One region of the Paenibacillus sp. LC231 genome, then DNA from elsewhere that is predicted to be linked to it. Evidence: riboswitches for the same ligand, from Rfam matches in the RefSeq annotation. Region 1 holds a riboswitch; each other region holds the start of a gene.
The links. A riboswitch is a leader RNA that binds a small molecule or an ion and turns the genes downstream of it on or off. The one in region 1 is predicted to bind cyclic di-AMP.
Positions count from the first base shown of each region.

Region 2: it holds a riboswitch for cyclic di-AMP, as region 1 does, so the genes downstream of both, AK95_RS23925 (TrkH family potassium uptake protein) here and AK95_RS16945 (3D domain-containing protein) in region 1, are expected to answer to the same signal.
Region 3: it holds a riboswitch for cyclic di-AMP, as region 1 does, so the genes downstream of both, AK95_RS21710 (C40 family peptidase) here and AK95_RS16945 (3D domain-containing protein) in region 1, are expected to answer to the same signal.

Region 1 covers NZ_JFOM01000024.1:46,409-52,525, reverse strand. Annotated here, with positions in the region: gene AK95_RS16955 (HD domain-containing protein) at 1-1,001, shown strand, start outside; gene AK95_RS16950 (TatD family hydrolase) at 1,099-1,863, shown strand; cyclic di-AMP (ydaO/yuaA leader) riboswitch at 2,069-2,283, shown strand; gene AK95_RS16945 (3D domain-containing protein) at 2,555-3,742, shown strand; gene rnmV (ribonuclease M5) at 3,928-4,479, shown strand; gene rsmA (16S rRNA (adenine(1518)-N(6)/adenine(1519)-N(6))-dimethyltransferase RsmA) at 4,476-5,360, shown strand; gene yabG (sporulation peptidase YabG) at 5,473-6,117, shown strand, end outside.
Region 2 covers NZ_JFOM01000044.1:64,165-70,281, reverse strand. Annotated here, with positions in the region: gene AK95_RS23935 (LysR family transcriptional regulator) at 1-76, shown strand, start outside; gene AK95_RS23930 (potassium channel family protein) at 113-787, opposite strand; gene AK95_RS23925 (TrkH family potassium uptake protein) at 804-2,144, opposite strand; cyclic di-AMP (ydaO/yuaA leader) riboswitch at 2,210-2,354, opposite strand; gene AK95_RS23920 (CPBP family intramembrane glutamic endopeptidase) at 2,646-4,334, shown strand; gene uvrC (excinuclease ABC subunit UvrC) at 4,306-6,117, opposite strand, start outside.
Region 3 covers NZ_JFOM01000037.1:127,316-133,432, reverse strand. Annotated here, with positions in the region: gene AK95_RS21745 (cytochrome c oxidase assembly protein) at 1-428, shown strand, start outside; gene AK95_RS21740 (cytochrome c biogenesis CcdA family protein) at 492-1,205, shown strand; gene AK95_RS21735 (DsbA family protein) at 1,305-1,988, shown strand; gene AK95_RS21730 (disulfide oxidoreductase) at 1,989-2,438, shown strand; gene lgt (prolipoprotein diacylglyceryl transferase) at 2,818-3,723, shown strand; cyclic di-AMP (ydaO/yuaA leader) riboswitch at 3,977-4,110, shown strand; gene AK95_RS21710 (C40 family peptidase) at 4,114-4,590, shown strand; gene AK95_RS21705 (flavin-containing monooxygenase) at 4,855-5,892, shown strand; gene AK95_RS21700 (ArsR/SmtB family transcription factor) at 6,021-6,117, shown strand, end outside.

The sequences.
Region 1 (6,117 bases):
TGCTGCATGATTTGGGGCATGGGCCCTTTTCTCATTCTATAGAAGAAGCTTTTCATATGAATCACGAGGATTGGACATGCCGGATCCTGCTTGGAGATACTTGCGTCAATCAGGTACTGCGGGAGCTTGGAGCGGATTTCCCCGAGAAAGTGGCTTCGGTTATTAACAAAACCTACGACAAGCCGATTGTGATAAACCTGGTCACTAGTCCGCTGGATGCAGACCGGATGGATTATTTGTTAAGGGACGCCTATTATACGGGAGTCAATTACGGAACGATTGATATTGACCGGATCTTGCGGATGCTGCGGCCGTATCGGGATCGGGTCGTCGTGAAGGAATCGGGTATGCATGCCGTAGAGGATTACCTGATGTCAAGGTATCAGATGTACTGGCAGGTGTATTTTCATCCCGTCACCCGAAGCTCCGAAATCATCCTGCGCCAAATCTTCCGCCGGGCCAAGGAACTGCATGACCGTGGATATGGTTTCCGGTTCATGATCGAACCGCTTCCTGCGTTGTTTTCGGGGGATATCGGGGTGAATCAATATCTGCGCCTTGATGAAGCTCTGATCCAAACGGCCTTTCTGCAATGGACGGAGGAGGAAGATCCTCTTCTTAGCGAATTATGCGGCCGTTTCATGCACCGAAAGCTCTACAAATATGTAGAAATCGACAACATCGATCTGGAGACCATCGACGGGATACGCCACGCATTCAGTGCCGTGGGATTGCATCCGGAATATGACCTGGAGATTGATTTTCCAACGGATCTTCCTTATGATAAGGTTCATTCCGATATGCCGCTTAACGAGAAGCAAATCCTGCTTCTGGATCGGCATGATGAGCTGAAGGAAATCTCGGAGGTATCCGATATTGTACGCTCGATCAGCGGCATTCATAAAGGACGGTACCATCTTTATTATCCGGAGGAGAAGGTAAGTCCGCTGCTGCCTCAAATGCCGGAGAAGATAGCCAGTGTTTTCAAACAACAACATTAACCTAGGTGGAATACAGAAACGTTGGGTTTATTTGCAATTTACCCAGCTAATGGAAGATATACGACACAGAAACGACAGGAAGGAGAGTGTGGATTTTATGTTGTTCGACACGCACACTCATATGGATGCTCCCCAATTCGACGAAGACCGGGAAAAGGCAATCCAGCGGGCGCTCGAAGCCGGCGTGACCCGGATGATCAATATTGGATTTAACCGGGAGACGATTCCGACTACGATGAAGCTGGCAGAAACTTATGATTTTATATATGCAGCGGTAGGCTGGCATCCTGTAGACGCCATTACCATGGAGGATCATGACCTGGATTGGATCGCCTCTTTGTGTAGTCACGAGAAAGTGGTGGCTATAGGAGAGATCGGTTTGGACTATTATTGGGATACGTCTCCGAAAGAAGTTCAGCACCGAGTGCTTCGGCGCCAGATCGGACTGGCCCGGGAATTGAACATGCCGATTGTCATTCATAATCGGGATGCGCATGAAGATATCGTGAGAATTTTGCGCGAGGAAAAAGCCTCCGAGGTGGGCGGTGTCATGCATTCCTTCTCCGGAAGCTGGGAAACGGCCAAAATATGTCTCGATATGGGATTCCATATTTCGTTTGGCGGGCCGATTACCTTCAAAAATGCAAAGCAGCCCAAAGAGGTTTTGGCGCAGGTTCCGCTTGACCGATTATTGATCGAAACGGACTCCCCTTACCTAACACCTCATCCCTTCCGCGGGAAACGAAATGAGACTGCTTATGTAAAATTGGTGGCGGAGGCGGCAGCCGAAATTAAGGGGTTGTCCTATGAGGAATTGGCCCAAATTACCACCCAAAATGCGCTGGAACGATTTGGTATTTAACGAAAACGAGAGCAAAAGCGATGAAAAAGAGAGCATTTTCGATTAATTAAAGTTTTTTAATCAGAAAAGGCGTTGATATTACAATATTTTAACCTTTTACATGAGAAAATGTGGTTGAATGTTGCTTTACAACCTGCATACAAACAGGATATCATCTTTTCAGTGATAAGAAGCTGCGATGTGCAGATCGCGGCCGAATATTTCATGAACCGTCTCGCTTAATCTCCGAAATTCTGGGGAACGGGGGAACCGATACCGCCGTGCATACTGGTCTGAATGCGCGCAGCTGTATTTGATTTCTTTTTCGGGTCTTTGGGGTGAATTTGAAGGATCTCGCCATGAGCGGGTATCCGGATCTAGGGCGTCTCTCTTACGTCCGAACCCGACAGCTAACTCCGTAAGCGAAATAAGAGGGGAATTCTCGTGCATACCATTTCCATGATTCTAATCATCAGGAAGCCACGTTAGAGCCTCTAGTACTCTTTCAATGGCTTTCTTTTATTTTTGAATAATGGAGAGGGGATCATCATACTCTTGGTAAACAAGGGGTGGTGGTACATGGACGGAAAGACGGGAATTGACGCAGGGTGTAGATAGATAGCAGGGCGCCTTGTGAGAAAAATTGCTATAGTCACGTCAAATGCATTCATGCGTTTACCTAGACGGCGGGACTATGAAGGAGGATGGAATAGTGGGCATTTTTCAACCTGAAGAAACCCATGAATCACAATCATCCAGCATGTCTTACGCATTGAGATGGAAGCATGACAATTTGCGTCAACTGATGTTGCTCGGTGCCATGGGTGCCGTTACGGTATCACTTCTCATATCGTTGGTCGTACATGATCAGGCAGGCAAGGAAGTCCAGCTTGTCGTCGATGGTCGTGTCACCACAGTTGAAACACGTGGATCATTGCTGCAGGAATTGCTGGATGAGCAAGCGATCACGTTGAGTCCCCAGGATCAGATTTCGATGCCTTTAAACGGCGCGATCGAGGATGGAGACCGGATCATCATTGACCGGGCAATTCCAGTCAAAGTTACAGTAGGCAGCACAACCAAAACCATATTTACATCCCAGGATACGGTTGATCATGTACTTAAAGAGGCTGGTATTACGATCCAGGGTGAAGATATAGTACAACCGGCACAGAACACGAAGCTGACCAGCAATATGAATATCGATGTCGTTCGCGTCACGAAACAAAAAGTTAAGGAGACGGAGGATCGCAATTTCCGCGTGATCAAAACAGCCGACCCATCGCTTGAGAGAGGGGATAACCGCGTTATTCAGCGGGGCGAGCCTGGTCTCATGGTGAACCATTATGAGAAGGTCTACCACAATGGCAAGCTGGTTTCCAAGACGAAGGTCTCCCAAGAGATTGAACGCAGAACGAAGGATAAAATCATTGCCGTTGGCACGAAAAAAGTGGAGAAGCCTGTCATCGTCCAGGCGGCAGCCACCGATGTAAAGGCTAAACCGGCTAAATTGTCCGGCACGAAAAAAGTAACGACCGCCAAGGCAGTCGAGAACAATGTGGTTTCTCGGGCAGGCGTTGATTTTAAATACAGCAAGGTATTGAACAACGTGTCGATGACGGCGTATTCCGCTGAGCAGCAGGGAATCGGTACACGCACGGCATCCGGCACACGCGTTACAGAAGGACGCACCATCGCCGTTGATCCTAACATCATCCCGATCGGCTGGTGGGTCTATATCGAAGGCATTGGCTTCCGTCGTGCAGAAGATACGGGCGGTGCCATCAAAGGCAACAAAATCGATGTTTATTATGATTCACTGAAATCGGCCATAAATTTCGGCCGGAAGAGCGGCCGCACCGTTTACGTGATCGGTCCGGTTAAACCTGAATTGAACTAGACGCATGAATTCCAATTTACAATACCATTCTAATGCTATACTATTTAGCTTATAATATATAATGATGAAGAAGAGGGAATATTTCCTCTTCTTTTGTTTTGTTAAGAACGGAGTATATAGGGCTAAGATGGTAGAACCTAGAGGTTGTACAAGCCTGTTTTCTTGGGAAGGAAGAGAACAAACGCATGATTAAAGAAGTGATTGTTGTGGAAGGCAGAGACGATACCGTTGCCATTAAAAGGGCCGTAGAAGCGGATACGATTGAAACGGGCGGCTCAGCGATCAATAAACAAATCCTGAAACGCATAGCGCTTGCTCAGGAGCGCAGAGGCGTTATTATATTAACCGATCCTGACCATGCAGGGGAGCGGATCCGCAAAATTGTGGATCAGGGTGTCCCTGGCTGCAAGCATGCCTTTATTCCGGAAGCGGATGCTACCCGCAAAGGGGATATCGGCGTAGAGAATGCCTCGCCGGAAGCGATACGGCGTGCGCTGGAACGGGTCCATACCTCCTTTGAGGGCGGAGAGAGCCTGATCAGTCTGGAGGACATGCTGGAGGCTGGATTATCAGCCCATCCGGAGGCTGCTGCAAGGCGTATGACAATGGGAGACCTGCTCGGGATCGGATATTGCAACAGCAAGCAATTCCATAAACGATTGGCCATGTTTCAAATATCGCGGGAAGAATTTCTGGCCGCACTTGCACAGCTGGAAGAAGGGGGCGTAAGCCAATGAATCGGATCGAGGATATATCAACACCAAGACGGACGAAGGAGATCATCTCACGGCATGGATTCTCCTTCAAGAAGAGTCTGGGTCAAAACTTTCTCATCGATCAGAATATATTGTATAAAATCGTGGAGGCTGCAGGACTGGATGAAGATAAGGGAGCGCTTGAGATAGGGCCTGGGATCGGTGCGTTAACCGAGAAGCTGGCACAGACGGCAGGAACCGTCACCGCGGTCGAAATTGATCAGCGCCTGATTCCCATCCTGCGGGAGGTGCTGGAGCCCTATGAGAATGTGAAGGTGCATCATGGGGATGTCCTGAAGGTGGATCTTCATGAGCTGTTCCGTCAGGATTTTGCGGGCGTATCGAAGGTAAGTGTGGTTGCGAATCTGCCATATTATGTGACGACGCCGATTCTCATGAAGCTGCTGGAGGAGAAGCTGCCGCTGGAGAACATCGTGGTGATGATTCAGAAAGAAGTGGCAGAGCGGATGGCGGCCGCACCGGGAAGCAAGGATTACGGTAGCCTTAGCATTGCCGTTCAATATTACAGTGAGCCTAAGCTGGTCTGTATTGTGCCGCATACGGTGTTTATCCCGCAGCCGAATGTCGCTTCGGCCGTTATTCGCTTGGTGGTCCGGGAACAGCCTCCTGTCAACGTAGAAGATGAAAGCTTCTTCTTCGAGGTGGTCCAGGCCTCTTTCGCACAGCGGAGGAAGACGATTGCCAACAATCTGAAGAGCCGGTTCTTTCCGGGAGAGGGCCGTGAACGGCTGGAGCAGCTGCTGCAGGAGGCGGGCATCGAGCCTTCACGGCGCGGTGAGACCCTTAGTATTGAAGAGTATGCCCGGCTTAGCAACATATTGTACAACGCGGATATTCGCTAATACAGCCATTAGAGCGCCCATAGACCCGAGGAGGGTCTCGACGCGATAAATTGATGTTTCCAAGAACCAATAGTCACAGTGGCCCATACCATAGGGTAGGGGTGATGTTGTGATGAACTTGGGAGACTTGGTCGTTCGTAAATCCTACGGCGGCGATGTAACGTTCCGGGTAGAAGGCATGCGGCAAAATAACAATATCGTCATCAAAGGGACGGAATTCCGGTTACTGGCCGATGCTCCCGTTGATGATCTGGTCACGGTCCCGCATCCCACCTTAAGCGAACGAACAAAGCAGGCACAGATCAAAGCCAATGAGTCGCTCGACCGCCTGCAGAAGCACAGACAGGAGCAGAGCGAGCGTCAACTGGCCAGCCTGCGCAATATCGAAGGCGGCCAGCTTGCGGATAAAGGATATTTTGACGTGCCGGGCAAAGTGCTGCATTTGGATGGGGATCCCCAATACCTGAAGAAGAGTTTGACCTTGTACAATCAGCTTCGGGTCCCAGCGGAAGGCCATTATATCAATGAGTCGGGGATGGCCGATTCATTATATCGTCTTCTTCCGCGGGTAAGACCTGATATCGTGGTAATTACAGGTCATGATGGAGTTCTGAAGAGACGACAGCCATACGATTTATATAGCCTGGACAGCTATAAGAATTCACACAACTTTGTCACGGCCATTCAGGTAGCACGTCAATATGAGCGGAATCTGGATTCCCTGGTCATTGTGGCCGGGGCGTGTCAATCGCATTTT
Region 2 (6,117 bases), on a different contig from region 1:
GGCAGCCAGCCGCTGGATTGACGAAACGGAAATTCTGTTCCGTAAGCTGGAGGAGGATAAAACCAAGAAAACCTGACGATATGCATGACCGTCAGGTTTTTTTCTTCTATATTTATTTTTCGAGCATATTCACGACCTCAGACTCAAAGCGATCCACATTATCATTCGAACCGATAACGACCATAATGTCGCCGGAGTTCACCACGTCCATGGCTGTCGGCGCTACGATGATGCCGGATTGTTTATTCAGGGCCACCACGCTGACACCGTAACGAACCCTCGTATTGAGCTCGCTAAGCGTTTTTCCGTCCATGCAGTCCGTGACCGTCATCTCCACAATCAGATAGTCCTTGGATAATTCGATATAGTCAAGCAGATTGGGCGTGACAAGCTGGTGAGCGACCCGGATCCCCATATCCCGTTCCGGAAAGATCACCCGGTCGACGCCCAGCTTCTCCAGCGCCCGGCCGTGCAGCACCGAAATCGCCTTGGCAACGACCATGGCGACACCAAGCTCTTTCAACAAGATGGCGGATAAGATGCTCATCTGAATATCGTTTCCGATCGCAACAATGCCGCAATCGAAGTTACGGATACCGAGCGATTTAAGCACCTCTTCATCGGTAGCATCCGCTACCACCGTGTGTGTCAGCAGCTCGCTCATATCCTCGACAACCTCTTCATTTCGGTCGATGCCGAGCACCTCATATCCCTGTTCCATCAGTTCAAGCGCCAGGCTGGCGCCAAATCGTCCCAAACCGATGATTGCAAATTGCTTTGGTTTCATGTCTCTCCAGTACTCCTTATCCAATAATCATTTTGCCTTCCGGATGACGATATAATTCTTTACCCTTTTTCGGCCCCAGTGCATAAGCAAGCGTCAAAGGCCCCAATCGCCCTGCAAACATCGTAATGCTGATCAAAACCTTCCCGAACACCGTCAGATCAGGCGTTAAGCCCATGGATAGACCCACCGTACCGAAAGCGGACGTCGTTTCGAATAGAATCTCCAGGAAATCCCCTTCCTCTGTCGTCGACAGAATCATCGATACGGTTAGAACGAGCAGCAGTGCCAGTAATGCAATGGTCAGTGCCTTCAGCACACGCTCCTGGGCCAGGCGATAACGGAACATGACGATGTCTTCACGCCCGCGCATCATGGCGATGACCGCCCCCACCATAATGGTGAAGGTTGTTGTTTTGATACCACCCCCGGTTGAACCTGGGGATGCTCCGATAAACATCAGAATAACGATAAAAAATTGCGTGGCCTGTCTAAGCCCCGTAATATCTATAGTATTCGCGCCAGCTGTACGCGGCGTTACGGATTGGAATAACGCGCCGAAGAATTTTCCGCCCCAATTCAGGGAGCCGAGCGTCCTCGGATTGGTGAATTCAAAAATAAGAATGACGATAAATCCAACCAGCAGCAAGGTAGCCGTCATGGTGAGCACTACTTTGGAGTGCAAGGAAAGTCTCCGCTGTTTCCGGAAATCAATCAGATCGGATAATACGATAAAACCGATGCCGCCCGAGACAATCAAAAACATCACGACAACGTTGACTACAGGATCATAGACATAACCGGTCAAACTCCGAAAATCGCCAAACAAATCGAAACCGGCGTTGTTAAACATCGTGACCGCATGAAAAACGCCATAATAAATCGCTTGGCCGATCGGCATATCAAACGCCCAGCGGATCGACAGAATCAAGGCACCGCAGGCCTCGATGATCAGGGAGTACAGGAGCACTCTGCGAATCAGCCTTACGATTCCTTCCATCGAGGACTGATTCATCGCTTCCTGCAGAATGAGGCGATCCTTGAGCGATATGCGCCTTTTGAGAGCCAAGGCAAACAAAGTGGCCATCGTCATGAATCCGAGCCCGCCGATCTGAATCAGCAGCATGATCACGATCTCTCCGAAGGAGCTGAATGTCGTTCCTGTATCCACCACAACCAGACCCGTTACGCAAGTTGCCGATGTCGAAGTGAACAAGGCATCGATAAATTCCAGCGGTTCACCTGTACTTGTGGATATCGGCAGCATTAACAGCGCCGTCCCGATGAAAATAATAGCCGCGAAACCAAGCACGAGAATCTGCGGCGGAGACAACCTGAGCCAGTTCAATTTAGAGTTCAATCGGTCACCTTCTTAAAAAAAATCAAGAAAAAAAGACACTGGAAAACGCAGTGCCCTTTACGGTCTGGTTCCTGTGCTGCAGCCTACGAGGTTAGCTGACGGATTCGGGCATTTTCACAGGTCGCCCTATTCATTATTCTGGAAATAATGAAATTCACCCCAATTACATGGTTCCCCCATTTTCAGTACGAAATTCGGCTGGAATATTCGGTTCCTTGAAGCATGATGTGATTATAACGCAATCCGGTACGTAACCCAATGCCGTTTTTCACCCAAAAAATCTTTAAAAGAGCGCGAATTGGGCATATTCAAGAATACAAGCATAGGGTTCTCTAACGTTTTCGAAACCTTTCATTCATTTTCATCGATTTGTTTCATTATTCCGGATATTGGGATAAGCTGCTTATGACTTTCATAACTATGTTATATTGACTCTATGCGTTCTTAATCAGGCATATCGAATACCAGTGGGAGTATCAACTTTCTTAGAGGAGGAATTTCATGAATCGTGCAAGAGAGCCCTTGAAGCTGAAGCCCAATCTGAAGCAGCTCATCGCGCCTGCCGCAGTCGGCCTGATTCTGTTCCTATTATTTCAGGTGTTTCCGTCGACGAATTCGGATTCTACCGAGATGGCATCTCCGAATATCATATCCAAGGAGCAGGCTCGGCAAGCGGCTTCAAGCTTTGCTCAGGAGTTTTTGCAGTTTACGGCTGCAAAAACGGATGACACGCTGGTTACATATCAATCCAAATCGGAACTTTACGGATATCTGGCGAAGGAAAAAAGACTTTCGGAATACAACAAAACCTATGAAGCCAAATATCCCTATGACGTATACCGCGTTCGCTTCAGCGAGCCGGGCGGCGATGCCCTCAATGTGGACGTGCACATGCAAAATTCAGGCATCGTTGGCTTCTCATACGATTACACCCGCTCCAGCTATGACCGGATTGAGCTGAACAAGGGCGATGTACAAAGGCAGATGCTGCTTGTCGTCGAGGACGGCATGTCATTAGCCGAGAAGCAGGCTCTCGCTGAGCCTTGGCTCCAGCGAGCGGGCTATGATCCTTCGCAACTGGAGCTGGTTACCCGGGAAGGGGAACCCCGGCTCCGGTATGTGGATCCGGAATCCAAGATCGGCGATTCCAGATTGGAGCACCGTTTCACCTTCGAGCAGGGGAAATTACGCTCCTATGAGCCATCTTTTTCGGTCCCGGCCGCCCATTCCGCCTATGTCAACAAGCAGACCCAAGATGCCACGCTGCTGACGCTCGCAGGGTATGGCCTGTTCACCCTCATCCTTGGCATACTTGCGATTGTGTACAGCGTGAAGACCAGAGCCTACACGTCGTTTAAGCGCGGCCTGTTCCTATCGGCGCTGCTGTTTGTCATTCAGATGCTGAATACGTACAATCTGATTCCCGTTTTCAAATCCGAGGGGATGTCGCAAACCGGCATACTCGGGATGATGATTTTCTATGCGGTCTATTCGCTCATCTTCTCAGCTCTGCTCTACTTCTCCCTTGTCGGGGGGAGCGGGCTATGGCTCAAAGAAGACGGGCTCAATCCATGGCCGCGCGCCAAAGAACCCGGATACGGTCATTATGTGCTGGACAGCATGAAGCTGGGGTATATGTGGGCTTTCATCCTGCTTGGGGTCCAATCCATTATCTTTGTCGTTCTGGGGCTAACCTTGAATACATGGTCCACCACGGATGCCACACAGTCGCCTTATAACATGCTCTATCCTTGGCTGTTTCCGCTGATGGCTTGGCTGGCCGGCATATCCGAGGAGGCCGTCTATCGGCTGTTCGGGATCAAAATGCTGAAAAAGATTGTGCGCAATACGTTCGTGGCCAGTTTGATCACCTCGATCATCTGGGCGCTCGGGCATACACTCTATCCGATATACCCTGTAATTTCCAGGCCCATTGAACTGGTTATCATCGGCTTGCTGTTCAGCTACATCTTTTTGAAATACGGGTATTTGGCGGCCATGTTCTCCCATGTCATCTTTAATAGCATCTTGATGGGCATTAGCCTGATCCTGCTCAAGGATACCAGCAACTTGCTGATGGGTGCTTTCTACATGGTGCTTCCGGCGATGGTCGCCTATGCGATTTACCGTTTCAATCCAACAAAAAAAGAGAAGCCGTATGTCACGACTCCTCCTCACGAAGTGCCTTAAGAATTTCCGTTGCTAATTTCTCACCGATTGAAAGGGGCTTGAAGTCTTCGACTGAAGCCTCTTTTATTTTTTTGACTGAGCCAAAATGCTTTAACAGCAGCTTGCGGCGCTTCTCTCCAATGCCCGGGATGGAATCCAGCTTGGAGGATACCATCGATTTGCCGCGCTGTTCGCGGTGGAAGGAAATCGCAAAACGGTGAACCTCGTCCTGAATGCGCTGCAGCAAATAGAACTCCTGGCTGTCCCGGGGAAGCGTAACCGGCTCCGGCGGGTCTCCGACCATGAGCTGCGCTGTCTTATGCTTAGCATCCTTCACAAGCCCGCAGACCGGGATAAACAGCCCCAGCTCATTCTCAAGCACATCGATGGCGGCGGAAATCTGCCCCTTCCCTCCATCGACCACAATCAGATCGGGAAGCGGCAAATTCTCCTTCAAGACGCGCTCGTACCGCCGCCGGATGACTTCACGCATCGTATCATAATCGTCCGGTCCCAGCACGGTACGGATCTTGTACTTCCGGTATTCCTTCTTGTCCGGTTTCCCATTGGTGAATACAACCATGGCCGATACCGGATTGGTCCCCTGAATGTTCGAGTTATCAAATGCCTCGATCCGGTTCAGCGACTGGAGGCCGATCACTTCGCCCAGATTCGCCGCGGCAACCGAGGTGCGTTCTTCATCACGTTCAATCAAGCGGAATTTCTCGTCCAAGGACACCTTCGCATTATCCGATGCCATGCCCACCATCTGCTTCTTCAAGCCTCGCTGCGGCACATGCACCTTCACGCCGAGCCATTCCTGCAGGGCGGCAGCCCCTCCGGCTGCATCCACGATGCCCGCAGCTTCCGCCTGCTCCTCCTGTGCCTGGGCAAGGGCAGCCTGCTGCGCATCCAATGTCCCTGCGGAAAGCGGATTCGCCGAATCCACGGCTTCCTCTGGGCTTCGCACACCTGCATCCGCAGCCGTTCCCGTAACCGGCTCCGAATCAGCCTGGTCTATCAACAGAGGCTCAGGCAGCAGAATTTCCTGCGGCAATGCAGGATTATCACTGTAATACTGGGCAATAAAAGACATAAAGTCGCTGTGCGCATCGCCGTAGAACGGAAAAACGGATTTGTTGCGCTGCACCATTTTCCCTTGGCGCATGTACAGAATCTGCACGCACATCCAGCCTTTATCCACAGCATAACCGAATACGTCGCGGTCCCGCGTATCCGTCGTCGTAATCTTCTGCTTCTCCATCAGCGTATCAATATGGATGATCTGATCCCTCAGCTCTTTGGCTCGCTCGAAATACAAATCCTCCGCGGCCTCCTGCATCTTGCGCTGCAGCTCCTTCTTGATCTCCTCATGCCCACCGCTAAGAAATGATGTAATCTCCCCGGTGATCTGCTCATATGCAGACTTTGGAATTTCCTTCACACATGGAGCCAAGCATTGCCCCATATGATAGTACAAGCACACTTCTTTCGGCATGACGCCGCATTTGCGCAAAGGATACATCCGGTCCAGGAGCTTCTTGGTCTGCTGTGCCGCATAAGCATTGGGGTAGGGGCCAAAATATTTGGCTTTATCTTTAAGCACCCTTCTGGTCACTTCCAGACGGGGATGCTCTTCATTCGTTATTTTAAGATATGGATAGGTTTTATCATCCTTCAGCAGCACGTTGAATCTCGGCTGATGGGTTTTGATCAGGTTGCACTCCAGAATCAATGCTTCCATGTTGCTGCCGGTTACAATGTATTCGAAATCGCGGATTTCCGAAACCAGCATCTGGGTCTT
Region 3 (6,117 bases), on a different contig from region 1:
ATTTCCCAGTAGTTTTTAATAAGCTGATGGAGATCCCATTCCTAGGAGGCTTATATCATGTTTTTTTAGTGATTGCGTCATTTCAGATGTGGTGGCCACTCATGTGCCCTGTACCGGAATTTGATAAACTATCCAATGTAAAAAAGTTAGGGTACATTGCAGCCAATGCAATTCTGTTATATCCAGCATGTGTAGCCATAATTTTTGCCGGCAACATTCTTTATGATCCATATGTGAATGCTCCACAACTACTTTCATTTTTGAGTCCCATTGATGATCAACAATTAGGTGGGATTATCATGAAAATGACGCAAGAGGCCGCATTTGTAGTCACACTTGCAATCATTTCAGCAAGATGGTATCGGAAGGAGAAACATGATGACCCCATTGAAGTTTATGATGTGAAAATTGACTCATCGAATACTTAGACCACAAGCATTGCATAATTCCCAAATAATTGATTTTTTCTCATTGCAGAAAGGAAGTTAACTATGGGCCCAGACAATTTGACTCTATGGATAGCATTTGCAGCAGGATTTTTGTCTTTTATATCTCCTTGCTGTCTTCCGCTCTATCCATCCTATATATCTTACATTACCGGGATTTCTGTTAAGGAGTTAAAGGATGGTAAGGGGATCATGCAAAAGAAGGCTTTTGCTCATACCATATGCTTTATGCTAGGATTCTCTGTCATTTTTTTCGCATTAGGGTTATCAGCCAGTTTAGTAGGAGATTTATTTTCAAATAATCGCGAATTGATTCAAAAATTAGGCGGATTATTAGTGATTGTCATGGGATTAATCATGCTTGGAGTTATTCAGTTACAGATTTTAATGAAGGATAGGAAGTTTCAAATCAAGCATAAACCGTCAGGATATCTTGGATCCATATTAGTTGGATTATCATTCTCTGCAGGATGGACGCCGTGTATCGGACCCATTCTTTCAGCCGTTTTAGCTATGGGAGTTACAAATCCTGAAAAGGCAGTGGGCTATATTAGCGCATATACGCTAGGGTTTGGAATACCGTTTCTTATTATGGCTTTTTTTATTGGCAGATTAAAATGGATCTCAAGGTACTCTTCACTAATGATGAAAATTGGCGGAGCGATGATGGTGCTCACGGGAATATTGCTTTACACAGATCAAATGACCAAGATCACCATCTGGTTAATTGGGTTATACGGCGGATTTACAGGTTTTTAACCTAATCGAGATGTGGAGTTAAGGCGGTGATAAACATATAAAACGGCAAGTAAGTAACATCTAAAAGGTCACTAAACGAATAAATAGCTGAGGTGAAACATGAATAATAAGAAGAAATCATCAAGAAATCTAGTTATCTTTACCATCATCATTGTAGGGCTAATGGTAGCTTTGGTTTTGATAAACCAAAGCAGTCAGAAATCAAAAAGTTCGGAAGGGGCATTCGATAATCCACCGGTTACGGAAAATCAGCCTACCCTAGGAGACCAAAATGCAAAGGTTTCAATCGTGGAGTTTGGTGATTACAAATGTCCCTCCTGCAAAGCGTGGGGGGAGAATATAATGCCACAACTTTCGAAGGACTTTATCGAAACAGGACAAGCATCATTCTCCTATATTAATGTTCTTTTTCATGGTGAAGAATCAAAAACAGGCGCACTTGCTGCAGAAGCGATAATGCTGCAAGATCCTGACGCATTTTGGACATTTCACCATGAAGTATTTAATGCACAACCTGCAACAGAGGAGCATGATAACGCATGGCTAACCCCAGATAAGGCGCTGGAGCTTGCTAAAGAATATACGCCCAATATTGATCTAGCGAAGCTTAAAGAAGATATGGGAAGTAAGCAGATCGAAGACCAAGTTAGTTTAGATGAGGAATTAGTCCGTGAATATAATATACAACAAACACCAACGATTATGATCAATAATGTTATGGTATCGAACCCGTTTGATTATGAGGAGATATCTTCCTTAATCAATGCGCAACTTAAGGAATAGATGGGAGAGGATCGAGTAGTGGTACGTGACAAAACAATATATTTAGCCTGGGTTGTCGCACTTACAGCAACGCTTGGAAGTCTCTATTTTAGCGAGATAAGAGGATTTATTCCTTGCGAATTGTGCTGGTATCAGAGAATACTAATGTATCCACTCAGTATCATTCTAGGAATTGCGGCTTTTTACAGTGAGACAAGGATAAAAAAATATGTGCTTCCATTTTCGATTTTTGGAGCATGCGTTTCATTATTTCATTACTTGGAGCAGAAAGTCCCTGGATTTGAGGAGATCAAGCCCTGCACGAACGGGGTGCCGTGTAATGTACAATACATTAATTGGTTTGGTTTTATAACGATTCCTTTTCTCGCATTAGTAGCCTTTATTTTAATTACAATCTTAATGATACTTACAAGATCTGAGACTGGTGTGAACCCAAAATCAGGTTCCTAACAGCTAAAAAAACACCAAAACCACTACTAGAATCAGTACTAATGAGATAATAGTTGTTAGCGTTGCACCAAGTAACCAGGACACTTTGTTCTTCACGAAAAGGGATAATAGTAAATGGATGACAAACGGACAGATATAATATGCTATCAAATGAACGGTATTGTTGAAATCGATAAAATAGATATCCGTCAGAAAAACGATACTAATCATAGTAAACAGTAACAGTGAGCTTAAAATCATAATCCTAGGCTTGAGAAGTGAAAGAAAAGTATCATTGTTCAAAGTGTATCGCCTTCCTTATGTAAATATAGGGTGTTTAATTAATTATGAACTACTCAATACATCGGTTACAAACGATGTGGGATTGAGGTGAAAGGATTTGTACGAGGCGATTAATCCAATTGCATTTCGATTAGGGCCAATTCAATTATACTGGTACGGGATTATTTTAAGCGTAGCTGCACTCATAGGTCTTATCGTTGTTATACAAGAAGGCAAACGGTATCAGATCCATCCGGGGTTCTTTTTGGATATGGTACTTGTAGGCGTGCCATCCGCTATCGTCGGGGCTAGAGCTTACTATGTCGTATTCAAGTGGGAAGATTACCGCAATAACTTCTGGGACGTTTTCAAAATATGGAATGGTGGAATCGCCATTTACGGAGCTTTAATCGGAGCGATTATGGCTATGATTTTTTTCTTTCGTTTGCGTGGCTATAATTTTTGGCGCATTGCAGATCTATGTGCTCCGGGATTGATTATAGGACAATTGATCGGGCGTTGGGGAAATTTTATAAATCAAGAAGCTCACGGAGGGCCAGTATCTGAGGATTTTCTCAGAACAACATTACATCTGCCTAACTTTATTGTCAATCAAATGAATATCGAGGGTGTCTATTATCATCCGACCTTTCTGTATGAGTCCATATGGAATTTTGTTGGTTTGTTGTTGCTCTTATGGTTGAGACGTCAGCCTTTTCTACGTTCAGGGGAATTATTTTTGACTTATTTCACTTGGTATTCCATTGGACGGTTTTTTATCGAAGGACTGCGTACCGACAGTTTAGCTTGGTATGCCTCTAACTGGCTTGCAGCGTTGATGAAATTGCTTTGGTCACCGATGGGGCTTTTGTTTCACGAAGGCGAAATGAGTTATGGTACTGTTCGTGTTTCGCAGCTATTAAGTGTCTTGATTGTCCTTATTGCCATAAGCCTTATTGCAAACCGAAGGTTTAGAAAACATCAGGAACGATATGCAGACCCAATCGCCAGCAATAGACCTTAATTAATTTAATATAAGAGGCAGTCGACCTTGGTTCGACTGCTATTTATATTTCGAACCTCTGCAAAAGTATTACACTATTGTTTTATTTGCTTCTGCGTTCAAAATGAATTCTTTTTGAATAATGTCCTGATATAAGTCCAATAGGTACGGGATTTGAACAAATCTTAACATTAATTTAAGGAGGGAAAGAATTCTAATGATAAGATTGACAATCGAGAAAAAATGGACTACATTATGTAGGGTTACAAAAAATTCATAAATTGTGCCGAATTTCGTTTTTGAAAACGGGGGAACCATTTTTGGGTGAATTATTCTTGTAGTAAAGGGAGTATAGGGATCCTTCTACCGAACCCTCAGCTAACTCCGTAGGCATCGAAGGGAGAAATAATCTTGAAGAAAATTTTACTGTCGTTGTTAGGGTCTGCCATTATATTATCTTCGGGAGCAGCCAGTGCGTTTGCAGATAATCAACCTAAGTTGACTACTGAAGTAAGTAAAGTCGTTGGAACACCCTATAAATGGGGAGGTACAACTTCAAGTGGTTTCGATTGCTCCGGCTTTATTCTTTACATTTTTGATAAATTCAACTTAGATTTGCCACGTACATCGAGTGCTCAGGCCAAAGTGGGTACTCCAGTCTCAAAAGCTAATCTGAGACCGGGTGACTTAGTTTTTTTTAATACGAGTGGCAGGGGAATTTCTCATGCTGGAATCTATATTGGCAATGGTCAATTTGCACATTCGTCCAGTAGTAAGGGTGTAAGGATAAGTAAACTGTCAGAAACCTATTACAAACAACGTTATGTAACTGCAAGAAGAACCATTAGTCAAAAAAGTTACATGATGATGGTCGGAAGTTACAACTGAAATAATTAAAATGAACAAGCCCTTCATAAATGAAGGGCTTGTTTTATGATTTCAATTCAATGTTACCCTCATAGGTTTGCAATCGTGTTTCCTTCTTAGACATACGTTTGTACTTATAATTAAGTGTACAAAACACCAAATACTTGATGCCTATATAGAAGATCTACATTTCTGCCGATACTCAATATTGAGATATTCATTATTGATGAATAAATGCTCATATGATACTTTAAGTAAAAATATTATAGGAGGTATGATATTTATATGTTAGATACTATTGTCATCGGTGGAGGTCAGGCCGGGCTTGCGGCTGCTTACTATCTCAAACAAAATTCAGTGAATTTCCTCATCCTTGATGGTCACAGGGAGGTTGGTGATTCATGGAGAGACCGCTATGATTCTCTTCATCTGTTTACGCCAAGAATGTATAATAGTTTACCTGGTGCTCCCTTTCAAGGTGATCCTCAAGGTTTACCACATAAAAATGAGGTTGCCGATTATTTGAAAAATTATGCGAAGCGTTTAGAACTTCCTGTTCAAAGCAATACACAAGTTACATCATTAACCATGAACAATGGAATCTTTGAAGTCTCCACAACGAAGGGTACGTTTAGATCAAAAAAAGTTATAGTAGCCACCGGTCCTTTTCAGAAGCCACTAGTTCCTTCCTTTCATGACAAGCTTGGTGATGCAGTTATACAATTACATTCTTCTGAATATCGAAATAAGAACCATCTCAAGGAAGGGGGTGTTCTTGTTGTAGGTGCAGGAAACTCTGGGGCCCAAATTGCCAGTGAGTTGGCAGATGATTTTGATGTGCATCTGTCTGCAAGCGGTGAGATCCAGTATAAACCGTTACATATTTTCGGGAAGAGTATTTTTTGGTATTTCGACAAGGTGGGCTTTTTAACAGCAAACCGCAAAAGTACGTTAGGTAAATGGTTGCATGCAATGCCAGAACAGATTTATGGAAAAGAGTTAAAGCTGCTCATTCAACAAGGAAGGATACAACTTCATGCAAGGACGGAAAAGATAGTAGATCAAACGGTGTATTTTCAGAACGAAGAATCTCCCATACATATCGACAACATTATCTGGGCTACAGGTTTTAAACGTGATGATCACTGGATAGATATAGAAGCGGCATTTAAAGATGGGCATATTGATCATATGGAAGGTGTATCCGTTGTAAAAGGACTCTACTTTGTTGGATTACCGTGGCAAACATCAAGAGGGTCAGCGCTGCTTGGATGGGTGAAGTATGATGCTAAGCGTATTGTTGATTATCTACTGAGAGAATAAAAATAGGGTAGAAGTCGTTCGAGACTTTTTCTTCTGACAAAATTCGGATTGTTAATCGTAATCCTTTCGTTTTTTGTGCCTTTGCTATAAAATAAGTGGTAATGGTAAATAGGATGGTGATTACGAAAATGGAGCAGAAGGATCCCTTGATTGAAGATTGTGACACATCATGCTTTGGATCAGAGGCTGATTTAAAACAAGTTAAGGCCGAAATGATTGATGAGC